DNA from 2 places in the Bacillus sp. UNC322MFChir4.1 genome. Region 2 is predicted to be linked to the other one. Evidence: a T-box and tRNA genes for the amino acid it is inferred to sense, from the RefSeq annotation. Region 2 holds a T-box; the other holds one or more tRNA genes.
The links. The T-box of region 2 lies ahead of BR72_RS07400 (valine--tRNA ligase). A T-box ahead of a tRNA ligase gene usually reads a tRNA of that ligase, here a tRNA-Val.
Positions count from the first base shown of each region.

Region 1 (8,797 bases), on a different contig from region 2:
GGTTTACTTCTTAAAGTTATCAGAAGAAAGAGAAGCCTTTTGGATATTGTCAAGTAGCTCCTCAACAGTAACTTCTTTCTTTTGTCTGTTAGTAATTTTAGGATCTAAACAGATAGCTTCATCGATAGTGATAACTACAAAGGTCATTCTTGCTTTGGCTAGTTCAGTAATACATTTTTTAACAGTAGGACGAGATATTCCGTATGCTTCCTCTAAGTCTTTTCTTTTCCATAAGATCAACTTCTCAGTATCTTGCTCCTCGGGGTTTTCAACTAATAAGTTCGTTTTCCAGTGGAAATTGCCGAGCATTAAAGCAAAGAATCCTAATGCATTTAAACTTACTTCTTTCACAACCTCTTTAAGGCGTTGCTTGTAGATTTTAACCGTATTATATTTTCTATTTCCAGTTGAACCACAAACAAAGAAACCCTCTGAGATCGACAAGTAAGAATTACGTCCTTCCGTCTCACGGGTTACAATCCCTAAGTTCTCCAGTTCAGTAATTACTTTTCTTATTTGCGCTACACTCTTTTCAGTTAACTCTGATACATCACTCATTGACAATCTATCAGTTTTATTCTTGAAGAGTTTTCCTTCTTTGTTTATTTCCATGCAAGTTAATAAGTACATTAAAATACCGTGCTGGCTCAATGTTAATTGAAGCTTAACTGTGTTATAGTGGTCTTTTTTCATTAGAATGTATCTCTTCTCTCTACCTAGTACTTTTGCAGTATTGTAAGCTTCCTGTCTAGCAAAATTCTTACGAGCTTCCTTCTGAGCTGCACTCAAAATTTCATATCCTGCCTCGGTTACTTCTCTTTTAGCTGCTTGTAGATTATCCATTTAGTTTTCTCCTCGAGTGCCGATATATCGCTGGATATATCTCAAAGTTGGAACACTAAAGAAGAAATTGCCATTACGCCAGCTCGATAGAGTTGTCGAAGATAGACCTAATTTGACAGCTACAAAAGTTAGTTTCACTCCATTAGACTCCATATAATTTTCAAATTCCTTCAAAACTTGATTGTTGAACTCCTTATTCACTTTGAACCATCTCCCCTTATAGTTTTTATTTATCGAGTTATTCCTTGACTATTAATTTAAAAAAGAACCTACCCAGTATCCCCACACTGAGCAGGCCAAATTACTACATAGCCATGTCAGTAACTATGTAGTATCATCAGGAGGCTATATTGAGATGTAACTTCCATTAGCAAAACTCCGGGTGGTGAACCCCTTCAGCGTCTTCCCAATAGTTGCCTATCTCAAGATTTAATCAAATTAAGGAAAAACTTGCCCTCAATAATAACGTACAAGTTTCGTGACATTGAGGAAAAAATCGCCTTCATATACTATATACACTAAGCGTTGCATTGAGGAAAAACTCTAGTTTATCCCCTTCAATAGGTATTTATTAGAACTGTGACATTAAGGAAAAACTTGCCCCTCATAAAGGATATACGGAAAGTGTAACATCATCGTCGCTTTACAATGTAGATGTATACCTCCAAAGAGAAAACTCTCTTTTTTTCCCTTCGATATGTAAATATCAAATTGTTTAGTCTCGTCCATTTAACCTGAGGATGCAAAAAAAGAGAACCTTATTGGCTCTCCTCATCAAATCCGTATTTATCTTTCCCAGTCAACATATTATCTTCGAACATTAAGAGTACACCACTAGCACACAAGCCGTACTACAAGTTATGTACCATTTGAAACCAATTAATTAACTCCTCAGTTGGCTGACGATCTATTATAAAAGATACAGATATACCCTTTGAAGCTATGGTTATACCAAACCCTCCACTATTTAGAGGTTGAAAACACATTAGACCGTCCCCATTGTCTGATACCTCAGTTCGTTCGTTACTACTCAGGATTCTTACAAACTCACGAGCTCGGCTTCCTGAGAATACGAAGAGAACCTTCCTTCCTACCTTGTCTTTGATAAAAAAGTACACTGAACCTAAAACAAAATTAATTTCTAAAGTAGTACTCATTTGGTCTTTATATTCCAACAAAGGAATCACTTCAAATCACCTCCCCAAAATTATAGAGGTGCTAAAACAAAAAAGGAATAACTTGATTAATTTACCAAAATTTGATACTAGGGTAATATTAGATTAATACCTCGATAGTATCCCTTAATAAATGATTGTGTCTCTCCCCTGTCATCTTATTGGCTACCATATCGCAACCTTTACGGGTTAGAAGGTAGCTCTTATTTTTTCTACCTGTAGAGTCCTGATAAGTACTTTCTACAAAGAAATTATCAGGGCGCAATTTTGCGCTTTGACCTAAAACTTCTATATATCCTTCAATAGACCTTAATAAATCCTTGTGTAACTTCCCAGTCATCTCCGCAACTTCTAAGCTATCAATGTAAAGCTCGTTAGTTTTGTACTCCTCAGTTTTAATCAATCGCAAACTATTCATTAATATTCCCCCTTAGTCCCGTCTCAAGTAGCGAAAAAAAACGAGCGGTATTAAAACTACATTCCACCTTACTCTCCCAAGGTATTCAGCCGATTTTACCCTCTTTTTTTCTTTTTCTTTTATAGCAACCCATTAGTCCCAGCTCATAAGGTATTTGTATTTCTTTACTTACGAATTATAAACTAATAGAACAACAAAAAGAGCTGCACTCAGTAGGCAAGCTAATCAGCCTGCTCATCAGTACAACTCTAAGTTTAAAACTCATATGTAATTACTTTCTCAATCGAAATATATAAACACCTGAGACGGATATCTATTAGTATTCAACTCACAGGTTATTACTTATCGGTTAACCGATAGATGTACTTGTGAAGTTAACCCTATTGTCCGTTCTCGTATTTAAATCAATTCAAATACCTTATGAGGTAGCACTCTTAGATTTAACTATATAGTTTACTTTCTCGTTACCGAGATAGCTATATCTATTAGTCCATCTCGATAGTTCTTTTTTATTTCTTTTTATCGAATTTAACCTAATTAGTATTTCTCTCTTAGTTCATTATACAGTAATAAGTCTAAAAAGTCAAGTTACAATAGTGTTACAAATGAGTATTACCTTGAGAGTGTAAACTTAGTATCATGATCTCAAAAGGTTAATTTGATGTGAGACCAACGAGAACGGCTAACAAGACCGACTTTTGGAGAATAAATTTTATAAAAATTGCTGATTAGGTTTCAACTCCTTGGTGTGCCTGGTGAGAACGGTCAATATAAGCCGCCTCCAGGTGCTATACTCCGAGGTCGACTTCTCATGTAGTTTCTACTATATTTGGCTACATGCGTCTGCGAAACACCCCCCTATGGTTGTAATATTTAAGCTGGCCATCTCGTCAACAAAGACATATATATGATCTGACGAGACAGACTTATTAGCTGCGTTCTCAAGTGTTCGTATCTACATAGTGTATCTTTTGACCTTCCTCTATTGACACAACTAGGTAGTTGTTGATACTATTGAGTTAACGATGTATCAATAGAGTGTATCAAAAAGGAGAGATGGATAATGACCATATACGGCTATGCTAGGGTATCAACAAAGGAACAATCACTGGAGGTACAAACTCGTGAGTTAACTGACAGAGGTGCTACAAAGATATTCCATGAGAAGATAAGTGGTAAGAACATAACAGATCGTCCTCAGTTGCAGAAGCTTATGGATACCATTACTGAGGGAGACACCTTAGTAGTTACTAAGCTAGACCGTATATCTCGTAGTTTAAAAGATGGTATTCAACTCATAGAGGAATTGACCTCCAAAGGTGTAACGCTTGTTATAGCTAATATGGGTACGTTTGACAATACTCCTAACAGTAAACTCTTACTAGGTATCCTGCTCAGTGTGGCAGAGTTTGAGAGAGCTATAAACCATGAGCGTACTATGGAAGGTGTCGCACTCGCTAAGGAACGTGGTGCTTACAAGGGAAGAGTTAAGAAGTACACGAGTAAGAACCCTAAAGTAGCTCATGCTCTGGAGCTGTACGACAATAGGGAAACTAATGGATACTCTGCTAATCAAATAGCTGAGATAACTGGAATGAGCCGGGCAACACTATATAGATCAATACGTGAGAGGGATGACCTGTAGGGGTTGTCCTTTTTATTGTGCTGCCTCCTATGTCCACTATTCGAAACTCTAATGTGGGAGAATTGACCTCATCGAGGTGAGGGTTTTAACTATTTAGTCCCATCTCTTTAGCATCAATCTGTGCAACTAACTCAATTAGTGCATCCTTGTAAGTCGTAGGTAATTTAAACTGAGGAGTTTGACTTTTTAATTCATTTTCCATCTCCGCAACTTCCAAGCTATCGATGTAAAGCTCATTTGTTTTGTATTCATTAGATTTTACTAGACGTAAACTGCTCATAAATATTCCCCCTTAGTTTAACCACCTTGTAATACCTGAGAGGTAGTAACTCAAAAGGTAACTGTGGAGGTCGCACCTAATTATTGTTGACTTATAGCTTAAACTACTATAGTATTTTACCCAACAAATACTATTTTAAGTGGTTCACAACGAGTAAACCTACTTATATAGCTGATCCCGTAGCTCAGCAGGGAGAGCGCCACCTTGACAGGGTGGAGGTCGCTGGTTCGAACCCAGTCGGGATCATAGCGAAACCCCTTGATTTTCAAGGGGTTTTCTAATGTACAACAGTTTAACCAAAAGGATGAAACAGTACTTTTGAGGCAGAAATGGGGCAGAAAAAATGCCTGTCACTGCCTGGAGTACCGAAAGTTCGATCAATTACCAGGAGTACAAGCATTTTATTTAACTATTTAATATGCATAGGAATTACTCTTTGTCCAAATACCTACACTCTTAATTTCTTTATACTCAGGTTTTCACATAGCATCTTCAATAGTATTCTCAGATACATTCATGGTGTTTCCTTCCTTCTATCTTAAAATAGCTATTCCGACAATACTGCAACCATGTTAATAAATTTTTCCTTATCCCACTAGTTTTTTTAACTTAATGACCCTTTTTTGTAACTAAACAAAGTAGACGGTGAAACCGCTGACTGCCTCTTCCTTGTTTTATTTTCGAATTGGCTTAAAAGCTTCAGCAGCATGATGGCCAGAATAACAGTAGATTTTTACTTTATTGTCATGCTGCCCCTGCAATTGATTTTTTAGCTTTTTTCTTTTCGGACATTTTAAATGCATAACTAACAATAATCGGACAGACTATTGCAGATATTACACATGCTGCTGCAACTTGTGCAGTAGCTCCTGGTGCTATTGAAGCTAAGGTTGGATCTGCTGCTGCAACAACAGCTGGTGTAGCTACAGCATTTCCGGCAGTTGACCCTGTTGCTAAACCAACGATAGGATTTTCCTTAAATAACTTCAAAAGTACGTAAGCTCCAATTCCAGTGAATGCAGCTACTAATCCTAGTAATATGCCAGGACCTCCCGCTTTTATAATAGTTGAAAGATTCATTCCTGCACCTAATGGGAATGAGAAGAATGGAATTAATAATAATTTACTGCTTCCAAGGAACTTTCTCATATCAGAATCAATATTTCCTAAAATCATTCCTATTACTATTGGAATTAATACTCCTACAAGTGTTTGAAGAGGAATTGAGGCAAGGCCGGATGCACCTAATGCAACTAATGTGAAAAATGGACCATCTTTTAAAGAAAATACAGCATATGCGCCTACATCAGTTTCGTCACCATACGATGAAGCAAGAGATGCATATAATCCACCATTAGCATTTAATAATGCTGCAAGGATGGCTAATGGTGATAATCCTAGTACTCCGGCAGGCCCAAAAATCATTGCTACAGTTAAACCTATAGCAGCACCTATTATAAATTTTCCTGTTAATAATATTGCGCCTTTTTTTATTGCCTTTGGTGCTAATTTGAAATTAATTTGTGAACCAATTAAAAACATAAAACATGCCAAAATGGTAGATGATGCTTCTTTACTGAATAATGCCGTTGTAAAACTTCCAATTTTTAAAAATTCCGGAAAAAATGTGTTCGTTAATACTCCTAAAAAAAGTGGAACAACCATCAGACCACCCGGAATTTTATCAAGCGTTTTCTTAATTGGAATTTGCATTTTTAACCCTCCTAAAGTAGTTTTTATAACCTCGAAAGGAACCCGTTATTTTACCAATCATTCCAATAATCGGAGAAAGTGGTTCCAATTTTCTTGCATCTTGTACTATGTTTTAATCTCCCTTTGCTTTGTTACCTGTCTATCATATTCAGAAAGAGAGCGTTTTCATAGTTTATGAAATTTTAATAACCATTTTTGTAAATAAAAAAAGTAAGCAGTTTCAAAAACTGCTTACTTTTTTATTAGGTGTTCCTTATATTGGTTATATTCATGCTGATATACAGACCGTCCCATTGTTCCATAGATGACTTTGACTTCAAGTATTCCTAAATCCTTTAGGAAGTTAAGGTACTTTCTTGCTGAAACCTTTGAAATGCCTACAACATATGTTATTTGAGGGGATAATCTTAATTTTCATACGTGGCATATTTTTAACAAATGTATGTAGTTATTTCACTATTTTCTTATATTTTTATAAAATCGTACTTTTATTCAGTTAGCCCCTCATTTACAATGGAGAGATTAATCAATAAGTATTAGATTTTATTGTTTTTATGTTTAAATGCTCGATTAGCATTAAGCTTCTCTATATTCGTTTATGTTATATATGTTTTAGCTTAAGGTTAATCCAAAATCTAAAATTTTCCTACCTTGAAAATTTCTAACCTACGCTTAATAGTGTTAATTAAACTGACGCTTTTTTAATTTACAATCTAATACTATAGACTCCCTGTTGTATTATCATCTAAACATTGAGAAACATGAATAAATTTACGCTTCTGATAATTCATTGGTTTGGAAGTAAATCTACTTTTATCTGTATGTACCCAATACGTATTTGGATTTGTTTGATACTCTCCACGTTCAACCACAAAATTCTCAGGTATACAACCGATTAGACCAAATTTTTCAAGTGCATCCAACGACTTGCCAATTGTCTCTATTGTTAGCCCATCAAACATTTTCGTTGTTCAGTCCTTTTTTGGATAAAATTAAATAAAAAAGAACGCCCCCCTAAGACCGAAGCATAGGTAAGCGTCCTATGTTTTTAATAAATCAACCTGTATCACCATCAGCTAATCCTTGTATGATATTAATAGCTGTTTGAGTATTAACTGAAGTATGTGTGCCTATCGTTACAAGTGTAATCAATAGCACTCCTAATAATACTTTCTTCACTTTAGCGCCTCCTTTTTAAAAATTTCTTTTTTCGCTTCATAACTTAAGTAGAAATATTTACTTCCTTGTTCAAAGTTTCCTTCGCTATGAAATTGGACTGCTAATGCTTCCATGTATTCTTGAACATACTCCCATAATCTTTCGTTTCTAAAGTAGTCCATTCCTGCTAACACAGCTTGTTCTAATTTTTCGGCAGTAACTTTTTTATTTATTTCTCTTAGAATTGCAAAACGGTATTGATATTCTTGATTTCCTAATTCATTGCAGATAGTTAAACCTTTTTCAATGAGTTGAGATGCAATTTCTTCTTCATCTAGCTTGACATGTTCCTTTGCTTTGACAAAAATGGCTTTGTAATGATGAGATTTCTTTTCAACAACTTCTGAAAGGTATCGAATTGCCGAACTAGAAAGATTCTGACTCGCATACATGAAGCCTAAATTATACCGAACTAGTAAGATTGCTTTCTCATTCTTTTGCTTTTGGAATATATCCATTGCAGTAACAAAGTATTCTTCAGCTAGTTCAAACTCTCTTAGATGCGTACAAGCTAATCCTAATAAATTATTACAATAAGCTGTCTTTAATTCATAGCTTTCATGTTTAGAAAATATGTCCCTAGCTTTTGTACCATGTTTAATGGCCAAAAGTGCTTGATAAATATGGTAATGATATGTTGCTAAGTTATAATGAAATTCCGCTTTTTCAAGTTCATTAGGAATGTGTTTAAGTAAAATTTCTGCTTTATCATAATGTTCTTTAGCAAGGTTATAATTACCGATTGCGTTAGAATGAATAGCCTTATAAAAATGGTAGTAGTAAGATAAAAAGTTATCTGTCGGAATATCAAAAGATTCAATTTTATCAAAGCTATTTTTTGAAATACTTAAATTATCCACTAAATATTTATAACCAAAATCTAAAAGGTGATAGTAGAATAACAAGTTTGAGTCTGCTTCGTTATTGTGAATGATAGAATTAATTTCTTCTTTTAAACAATGGGCATTATCTATATTACGTGAACGTATTTCTTGGTACCATTCGTTAAGTAGTTTTGAAATTTGTTCATTCCCCTTTATTAGAACGTCCATGACATCCCCTCCCTTTTTGAATATTCTTATAAATAATAATAGCAAGAATAGAATTTAATGGAAATTCAAATTTAATATTTCTCAACATTTGTTTAACAATTTTATTTTGAAAAAAGTTTAATTAAAACTCATTTAAAATTCTTTAATCGAGAATGAGCAAAGCGATATGATTTTTTTATAAACAATGCAACTTTATTTTAAACCTACAGTAGATAGCTATCGTGTTTATAACTCCTCAATCCTTGAATTATTTCCGCTCCGTCTTAATAGCAATAATACATGGAAATATACAATCGCTGGTAGGATCCCGTAGAGAGAATACCCTATTAACCCGCTCTCTATAAAATAACTCCAAACATTGAGTACATAAGTAATTAAATCAAATATGCTTTTTTAGAAGAATAACACTTATTTAAGATTTTGTTCGTAGCCCAATCGACTAACAGAGAGTAT
Region 1 covers NZ_KN050809.1:335,161-343,957, forward strand. Annotated here, with positions in the region: gene BR72_RS18975 (hypothetical protein) at 4-843, opposite strand; partial or broken gene BR72_RS18990 (Rha family transcriptional regulator) at 2,161-2,436, opposite strand; gene BR72_RS18995 (recombinase family protein) at 3,500-4,081, shown strand; gene BR72_RS19000 (hypothetical protein) at 4,167-4,361, opposite strand; tRNA gene BR72_RS19005 (tRNA-Val) at 4,535-4,607, shown strand; gene BR72_RS19010 (2-keto-3-deoxygluconate permease) at 5,106-6,074, opposite strand; gene BR72_RS19015 (hypothetical protein) at 6,794-7,036, opposite strand; gene BR72_RS27360 (hypothetical protein) at 7,131-7,253, opposite strand; gene BR72_RS19020 (response regulator aspartate phosphatase) at 7,250-8,344, opposite strand.
Region 1: it has a tRNA-Val gene. The T-box ahead of BR72_RS07400 (valine--tRNA ligase) is inferred to sense a tRNA for this amino acid. The anticodon was not compared.

Region 2 (8,797 bases):
GAAACTTTAAGAATTGGAGATGGAAAAGTTATGAATCCTTTACAATTTAATCGTCATCGTCGTTTACGACAAAGTGCAAATATGCGTGCTCTTGTGCGTGAAACACATTTACATACAGAAGATTTCATTTATCCGATTTTTGTTTTAGAAGGAGAAAATAAGCGTAATGAAGTTCCTTCTATGCCAGGTGTATATCAAATTTCTTTAGACCATCTGCAAGCAGAAATGCAAGAAGTTGTTGATTTAGGTATTCGTTCCGTTATCGTATTTGGTTTACCTGCTGAAAAAGATGAAGTAGGCTCTTCTGCGTATTGTGAGCACGGTATTGTGCAGCGAGCAATTTCGCAAATTAAAGAGAGTTTTCCAGAATTAGTTGTAATCGCAGATACATGTTTATGTCAGTATACGAGTCATGGTCATTGCGGTGTAATTGAAGATGGAATTATTTTAAATGATGAATCATTAGAGGTTCTTGCAAAAACAGCAGTAAGTCAAGCAAAAGCAGGTGCGGATATTATTGCGCCATCTAATATGATGGATGGATTTGTAGCGTATATTCGTCATGCGTTAGATGAAAATGGCTTTATGCATGTCCCAGTTATGTCATATGCAGTGAAATATGCGTCGGCTTTTTACGGACCGTTCCGTGATGCTGCGCATGGTGCACCTCAATTTGGTGATCGTAAAACATATCAAATGGATCCAGCAAATCGTCAAGAAGCATTCCGCGAAGCTGAGTCAGATGTGATGGAAGGAGCGGACTTCTTAATTGTGAAGCCAGCACTTTCTTATTTAGATATTATTCGTGATGTGAAAAATAACTTCAATCTTCCGGTTGTTGCGTATAATGTGAGTGGTGAATACTCAATGATTAAAGCGGCAGCACAAAATGGCTGGATTAATGAAAAAGATATTGTTCTTGAAAAATTATTAAGCATGAAGCGTGCAGGAGCAGATTTAATACTTACATATCATGCGAAAGATGCAGCGAGATGGTTACAAGAAGGGAGCGCACGATAATGAAAAGTTTTGAGAAATCGATTGAAGCGTTTGAAACAGCAAAGGATTTAATGCCAGGCGGTGTAAATAGCCCAGTGCGTGCTTTTAAATCTGTCGGTATGAATCCATTATTTATGGAGCGCGGAAAAGGCTCTAAAGTTTATGATATTGATGGAAATGAATACATTGATTATGTATTGTCATGGGGTCCGCTTATTCATGGTCATTCCAACGACCAAGTTGTGGAAGCGTTAAAAGCGGTAGTTGAAAAAGGAACAAGCTTCGGAGCGCCGACAGAAATTGAAAATAAATTAGCACAGCTTGTTATCGACCGCGTTCCGTCCATTGAAATTGTACGCATGGTGAACTCTGGAACAGAGGCGACAATGAGTGCACTTCGCTTAGCACGTGGTTATACAGGCCGTAATAAAATTTTAAAATTTGAGGGCTGCTATCACGGACATGGTGATTCTCTTTTAATTAAAGCTGGTTCTGGTGTTGCTACGCTTGGGTTACCAGATAGCCCTGGCGTACCAGAAGGCGTTGCGAAAAATACGATTACGGTTGCGTATAACGATTTAGAAAGCGTGAAATATGCATTTGAACAGTTCGGTGATGATATTGCATGTATCATTGTAGAACCAGTAGCTGGAAATATGGGTGTTGTACCACCGCTTCCAGAATTTTTACAAGGTCTTCGTGATGTGACAACAGAATACGGGGCACTTCTTATTTTTGATGAAGTAATGACGGGCTTCCGCGTAGCTTATAATTGCGGACAAGGATATTTTGGGGTAACACCTGATTTAACATGTTTAGGGAAAGTAATTGGTGGCGGACTTCCAGTCGGAGCATATGGTGGTAAAGCTGAAATTATGAAGCAAGTAGCACCAAGTGGCCCAATTTATCAAGCTGGTACATTATCTGGTAATCCATTAGCAATGACAGCAGGATATGAGACTCTTGTCCAGTTAACACCAGAAAGCTACAAAGAATTTGAACGTAAAGCGGAGATGCTTGAAAAAGGCTTACATGAAGTAGCTGTAAAATATGGTATTCCGCATTGTATTAATCGTGCTGGTTCTATGGTCGGTATTTTCTTTACAGATGAAAAAGTTATCAATTATGAAACAGCAAAAACGTCCAATTTAGAATATTTTGCAGCGTATTACCGTGAAATGGTAGAACAAGGTGTATTCTTACCACCTTCTCAATTTGAAGGCTTGTTCTTATCAACGGCGCATAGTGATGCTGATATTGAAGCAACGATTGCTGCTGCAGAGATTGCGATGTCTAAATTAAAAGGGTAAAAAAGCCTTTTCTTTAGGGGGGCGAGAGGGCCTGACCGTGCGTAGAAGCGGTCAGGTCCTTTTTTTGCTACGTCCGGTGTGGGTTACGTTTTATTTTGGGTGGCAGTGGTTTGTATGCTGAACAAACAAAATTTGTATATAAATAGCAGTTGAAATTCTAGCTTATCCCCTTTTCTTTAGGGGAGGCGAGAGGACCTGGCCGTACATAGACGCGGTCAGGTTCTTTTTTGTCCACAGCAATTTTTTTATTCATAAAGTCTCTGTTCCTCACATAAACCTGTAATGACATAGAGTTTGAGAGGGGGAACACGAAGTGGCAGCAGAGCAACAAACTGCATTGCGGTTTTCTTTAAAAGAATCTGTATGGTTTCAAAAAGGACAGGAAGTCAATGAACTACTTTCGATTTCATTAGATCCTGATGTTGCTATAGAAGAACGTGAATATGAAATTGTTGTATACGGGCAACTTGATTTAACAGGGGAATATATCCCGAAGGAAGAAACGGAGACGTTCTCATTACGAGAGTTATCTCCGGTACGTACGATAGATTATGTGGAGACGCGCGATGATGGGATAAATGAATTGGTGCATTCGTTTCCGCTGGAAATTTCGATTCCACGTGGCCGCGTGAAGCGAGTCGAAGATTTGTATGTGGATATTGAAGAGTTTGATTATGAATTATTAGAAAATGGTTGTTTGCAGCTTTTGGCGGATGTTTCAATTCATGGATTGTGTGACGAAGAACGTGAAGTAGAAGAACTAGTTGATGAAGAGCGTGAAGTCGAAGAAACAGTAAAAGAAGAGGTACTAGATGAAGAAGTGGTAGAGACTGACGAATGGGAAGATTATGCTTTTGAGCCATTTCAGTTAGAAGCTCGTCAAGAACCAGAGCCCGAACTAGATGAGGAAGAAGAAAACGAAGAAGAGGAACAAAGGCAAGAAGAACAAGTACGTGAAGAAGTTGTCACGCCGCAGCTGGTCTTCGGACATAAAGAAGCGAAGAAACAAATTATTGATGAGGAAGAGCAAGAAGAAGTTTTATATTCACAGCGGGACGAAAACGCACTATATTTAACAAAATTATTTTCAAAACAGCCGGAAGATGAATTTACAAAGCTGAGACTATATTTTGTGCAAGAAGGTGACACGATTGAATCTGTTGCTGAGCGTTATGATACTTCCGTACAACATTTACATCGTGTAAATCAAAACGATGATTTGTATTTAACAGCAGGACAAATTATATATATACCAGTGCCAAAGGTGAAAGTAAAGTGAGTGAAGAGAAATCTTCCTCACCTCTTTTCTGTTTCACGCTCCTGTAGAAAGGGTCGTTGTTCATATGGACATGGAATTACGAGAGCGTTATGCTTCTGTTTTACAGCTATATCAATTAGCTCCTGAGCATATTGAGGAATATGGGAATGTAATAAAAATTTATACGAGCCAAGGTCCATATGCGTTAAAAAAATTGCCACCACAAAAATTAGAACGAAGTAATCTTATGTATTATGTTCAATTTTTACGAGAAAAAGGATTTACAAATTTTGCCCCTATTTATCATGCGAGAGATGGAACGCACATTTTAAGTGATGGTGAGCATAGTTATTATTTAATGCCTTGGTTAGGAAACGCAGAGAGTCAAGGAGAAGAGAACGATCAGTATCATAAAATGTTTCAAACACTTGCTATGATGCATAAAAAAACGGTGCGAGAAGAAGACGTGACAGAAGAGGCGATTCAAGGACATTTTGATACGATTTCAAATCGCTGGGAACAAGATGGCACGTTATTAGAGGAGTTCTTAGTTGAATCGGAAGCGAAATGGTATATGTCTCCGTTTGAATTGCAATATTGTACGTACTTTCATCAAGTGATGCGTGCTCATGAATTTGCGAAGAAACAATTTACAGAATGGCATGAAGCGATGAAAGACAAAGAAAAAACACGTATTTCATTTATTCACGGTAATGTTTCCATGAATCACTTTTTGTTCGATTATCAGCGAAATGGTTATTTTATTAGTTTAGAAGATGCAGGGTTTGCTACCCCAGTTCAAGATATTGTTCAATTTTATTCGCGCTCCTTTAACACGTATCCAATTGTAAGAAATGATCGGTATGAATGGTACCAAATATATCAAAAGAATTTTGCGTTTACGAAAGAGGAAAAGCTGCTTATGCTTGCATATTTAGCGTATCCAAAACCATTTATTAAACAAGTGAATGCCTATGCAAATGCTCGAAATACTCGTAATAAAACAAAGGAGTTACATGATGTAAAAATGCTCCAGCAAGCACATTGGCTTATAAGTAATATTGAATATTTCGTGGCACAGCTTCAAGCTGCTGAGCATCAATCACAGTAAAAAATAGCCGTAGCCTAAATAAAGAGGTTACGGCTTATAATGTAAGCGAATCGTTGCTGCAATAAAAATGGCAAGAATAACAAAATCTAAAAACGTAGGAAGTAGCAAAGTACGAATGCCTTGGAAAATTGTAAGTGGAATTGCAAAATCAGAAAATATCGTTTGTAAATTTCTTAACCATGAGGGGGATGAAAAGTTGTACGTGCGTCGATAGCGTCGCATAATTGTCCTCCGTATTACAACCTTCTCTAGAATGGAATTATAAGAGAAGTGAAAATATGATATTACAATATGCAGGATAGGCATCTAATGTGCTTGTGCTGCACTTTTTTCATTTTATTTGCATATGTTATAAAAAACTTGGTTAAGCTGATTGAAAATAAAATGTAATGATGATAGATGTAAGTCGAAAAATATTTTTATCTTGACGAATGTAGTTTCGTTTTTTACACTATTGTATATAATAAATAACAATTATATAAATGCATTGAAGGGGAAGAGTATAACATTAAACGTCTGCAGAGAGGAGAATTATTAGCTGTGAGATTCTCTAGATAGTCATGTTAGAAGGTAGCCCTGGAGCATCTTTTCTGAACGGAGTCATTCTCATTAGGAAAAGACGGGTCTGTCCGTTATCAAATCAAGAGTATAAGCAAATTTTGAATTTGTTTGTAAATAAAGGTGGTACCACGATGTCCCTCGTCCTTTTTGGATGAGGGACATTTTTTAATTTTAAGGAGGGAAAAATATGTCAAACACGGAAAAGAATTTACCAACAAAATACGATCATATATCCGTAGAAGAAGGCCGTTATAAATGGTGGCTTGAAGGCAAATATTTCGAAGCAAAAGGAGACGCAGAGAAACAACCATACACGATTGTAATTCCGCCTCCGAACGTAACTGGTAAGCTGCACTTAGGTCATGCTTGGGATACGACGCTTCAAGATATTTTAACGCGTACAAAGCGTATGCAAGGCTATGATGTATTATGGCTTCCTGGTATGGACCATGCAGGTATTGCAACGCAAGCGAAAGTAGAAGGGAAACTTCGTGAAGAAGGTATTTCTCGTTATGACCTTGGTCGTGAAAAATTCCTTGAAAAAGCGTGGGAATGGAAAGAAGAATACGCGAATCACATTCGTCAGCAATGGGGGAAAGTTGGTTTAGGACTAGATTACTCTCGTGAGCGCTTTACATTAGATGAAGGTTTATCTGATGCAGTTAATAAAGTATTCGTTCAATTATATGAAAAAGGTTTAATTTATCGCGGAGAATACATTATTAACTGGGATCCAGCAGCGCGCACTGCCCTTTCTGATATTGAAGTAATTCATAAAGATGTTCAAGGGGCATTCTACCATATGAACTATCCATTAACAGACGGTTCTGGTCACATTCGCCTTGCAACGACTCGCCCGGAAACAATGCTTGGTGATACAGCAGTAGCAGTTCATCCAGAAGATGATCGTTACAAACATTTAATCGGAAAAACAGTTACACTTCCAATCGTTGGCCGTGAAATTCCAATTATCGCAGACGACTATGTAGATCCAGAGTTTGGAACAGGGGTTGTAAAAATTACACCAGCTCATGATCCAAACGACTTTGAAGTAGGTAACCGCCACGACTTACCACGCGTTCTAGTAATGAACGAAAATGGAACAATGAATGAAAAAGCTGGTAAGTATAACGGTATGGATCGCTTTGAATGCCGTAAGCAATTAGTAAAAGACTTGCAAGAAGCAGGTGTATTAGTAGAAATCGAACCGCATATGCATTCTGTTGGTCATAGTGAGCGCAGCGGAGCAGTTGTTGAGCCATATTTATCAACGCAATGGTTCGTAAAAATGGCACCACTTGCAGAAAAGGCAATTGAACTTCAACAAAAAGAAGAAGAAAAAGTAACGTTCGTACCTGATCGTTTCGAGAACACATATTTACGCTGGATGGAAAATATTCATGACTGGTGTATTTCTCGTCAATTATGGTGGGGACATCGCATCCCGGCTTGGTATCATAAAGAAACTGGTGAAGTATACGTAGGTGAAGAAGCGCCAGCGGATATTGAAAACTGGAACCAAGATAATGACGTACTTGATACATGGTTTAGTTCAGCATTATGGCCATTCTCTACACTAGGCTGGCCAAACGAAGATGCAGCGGACTTCAAGCGTTATTATTCAACAGACGCTCTTGTAACTGGTTATGACATCATCTTCTTCTGGGTATCTCGTATGATTTTCCAAGGTTTAGAGTTTACAGGAGAGCGTCCATTTAAAGACGTATTAATTCACGGCCTTGTTCGCGATGAGCAAGGACGTAAAATGAGTAAATCTCTTGGTAATGGTATCGACCCAATGGAAGTTATTGAGAAGTACGGTGCAGACGCAATGCGCTTCTTCTTATCAACAGGAAGTGCGCCTGGTCAAGATTTACGTTTTAGCATGGAGAAAGTAGAATCTACTTGGAACTTCATCAATAAAATTTGGAACGCATCTCGTTTCGTATTAATGAACATGGATGACATGAAATATGAAGATATCGACTTAACTGGTGAAAAATCAGTTGCAGATAAATGGATTTTAACTCGTTTAAACGAAACGATTGAAAGTGTAACACGTAACATGGATAAATATGAACTAGGTGAAGTTGGCCGTGCATTATATAACTTCATTTGGGATGATTTCTGTGACTGGTACATTGAGATGGCGAAAATTCCATTATACGGAGAAGATGAAGCAGCGAAGAAAACAACTCGTTCTGTTTTAGCATACGTACTAGATCAAACAATGCGCCTGTTACACCCATTCATGCCATTTGTAACAGAGAAAATTTGGCAACATTTACCTCATGAAGGTGAATCTATCACAGTAGCGGCTTGGCCAACAGTTCGCGAAGATTTACAAGATAAAGAAGCAGCAGCAGAAATGCATCTTCTAGTTGATATTATCCGCTCTGTTCGTAACATTCGTGCGGAAGTAAATACGCCAATGAGCAAAAAAGTTCAACTACAAATTAAAGCAAAAGACGAAGCAGTACTAGCGCAGCTTACGAAAAATAGCTCTTACATTGAGCGATTCTGTAATCCAAGTGAATTAACAATTCAAACGGATCTACAAGCGCCAGAAAAAGCGATGACGGCAATTGTATCAGGTGCAGAGCTATTCTTACCACTAGCTGATCTGATCAACCTTGATGAAGAAAGAGCACGTCTTGAAAAAGAACTTGAAAAGTTCGATAAAGAAGTAGAACGTGTACAGAAAAAGCTTGCAAACCAAGGCTTTGTAGCAAAAGCTCCAGCAGCAGTTATTGACGGAGAACGCGCGAAAGAGCAAGATTATTTAGAAAAACGCGAAGCAGTTCGCCAGCGTTTAGCTGATCTTCAAAAATAAAGTTGTTCGAAAGAGGCTCGCCGTATTGGTGGGTCTCTTTTGTTTGCGTATAATAGAGCTGAGACAAGATCTTTTTTGCTGATTGGAAAGGGGAACGGTACACGTGATACATACATATGAAGAAGCAATCGGCTGGATTCATAGCCGTTTAAAATTCGGTATAAAACCAGGGTTAGAACGTATGAAATGGATGCTAGGGGAACTCGGAAATCCCGAGCGTCACATAAAATGTGTTCATCTAGCAGGAACAAATGGAAAAGGTTCAACTCTTACATATATGCGTTATATGTTACAGGCGGCAGAGTATAAAGTAGGAACGTTTACTTCACCTTATATTGAAACGTTTAATGAACGGATTAGTATTGATGGTGCACCAATTACAGATCAAGAAATTACCGATCTCGTAAATAGAGTTAAACCTATTGTGGAGAAGTTAGATAAAACAGATTTAGGCGAAACGACAGAATTTGAAATCATTACCGTTATGGCTCTTTATTATTTTGGAAAGACAAATCCGTGTGATGTCGTGTTATTTGAAACAGGTCTTGGAGGGCGCTTTGATTCAACAAATGTCATTCATCCTGTACTGACAATTATTACAAATATCGGCCGTGATCACATGCATATTTTAGGAGATACGCTAGAAGCAATTGCATTTGAAAAGGCGGGAATTATAAAATCAGGTGTTCCTGTTATAACTGGGGTACAGCAAAACGGAGCGTTAG
Region 2 covers NZ_JQKQ01000014.1:32,792-41,588, reverse strand. Annotated here, with positions in the region: gene BR72_RS07430 (uroporphyrinogen-III synthase) at 1-2, shown strand, start outside; gene hemB (porphobilinogen synthase) at 31-1,020, shown strand; gene hemL (glutamate-1-semialdehyde 2,1-aminomutase) at 1,020-2,309, shown strand; gene spoVID (stage VI sporulation protein D) at 2,623-3,588, shown strand; gene ysxE (spore coat protein YsxE) at 3,653-4,678, shown strand; gene BR72_RS07405 (hypothetical protein) at 4,706-4,900, opposite strand; T-box leader at 5,157-5,388, shown strand; gene BR72_RS07400 (valine--tRNA ligase) at 5,427-8,072, shown strand; gene BR72_RS07395 (bifunctional folylpolyglutamate synthase/dihydrofolate synthase) at 8,176-8,797, shown strand, end outside.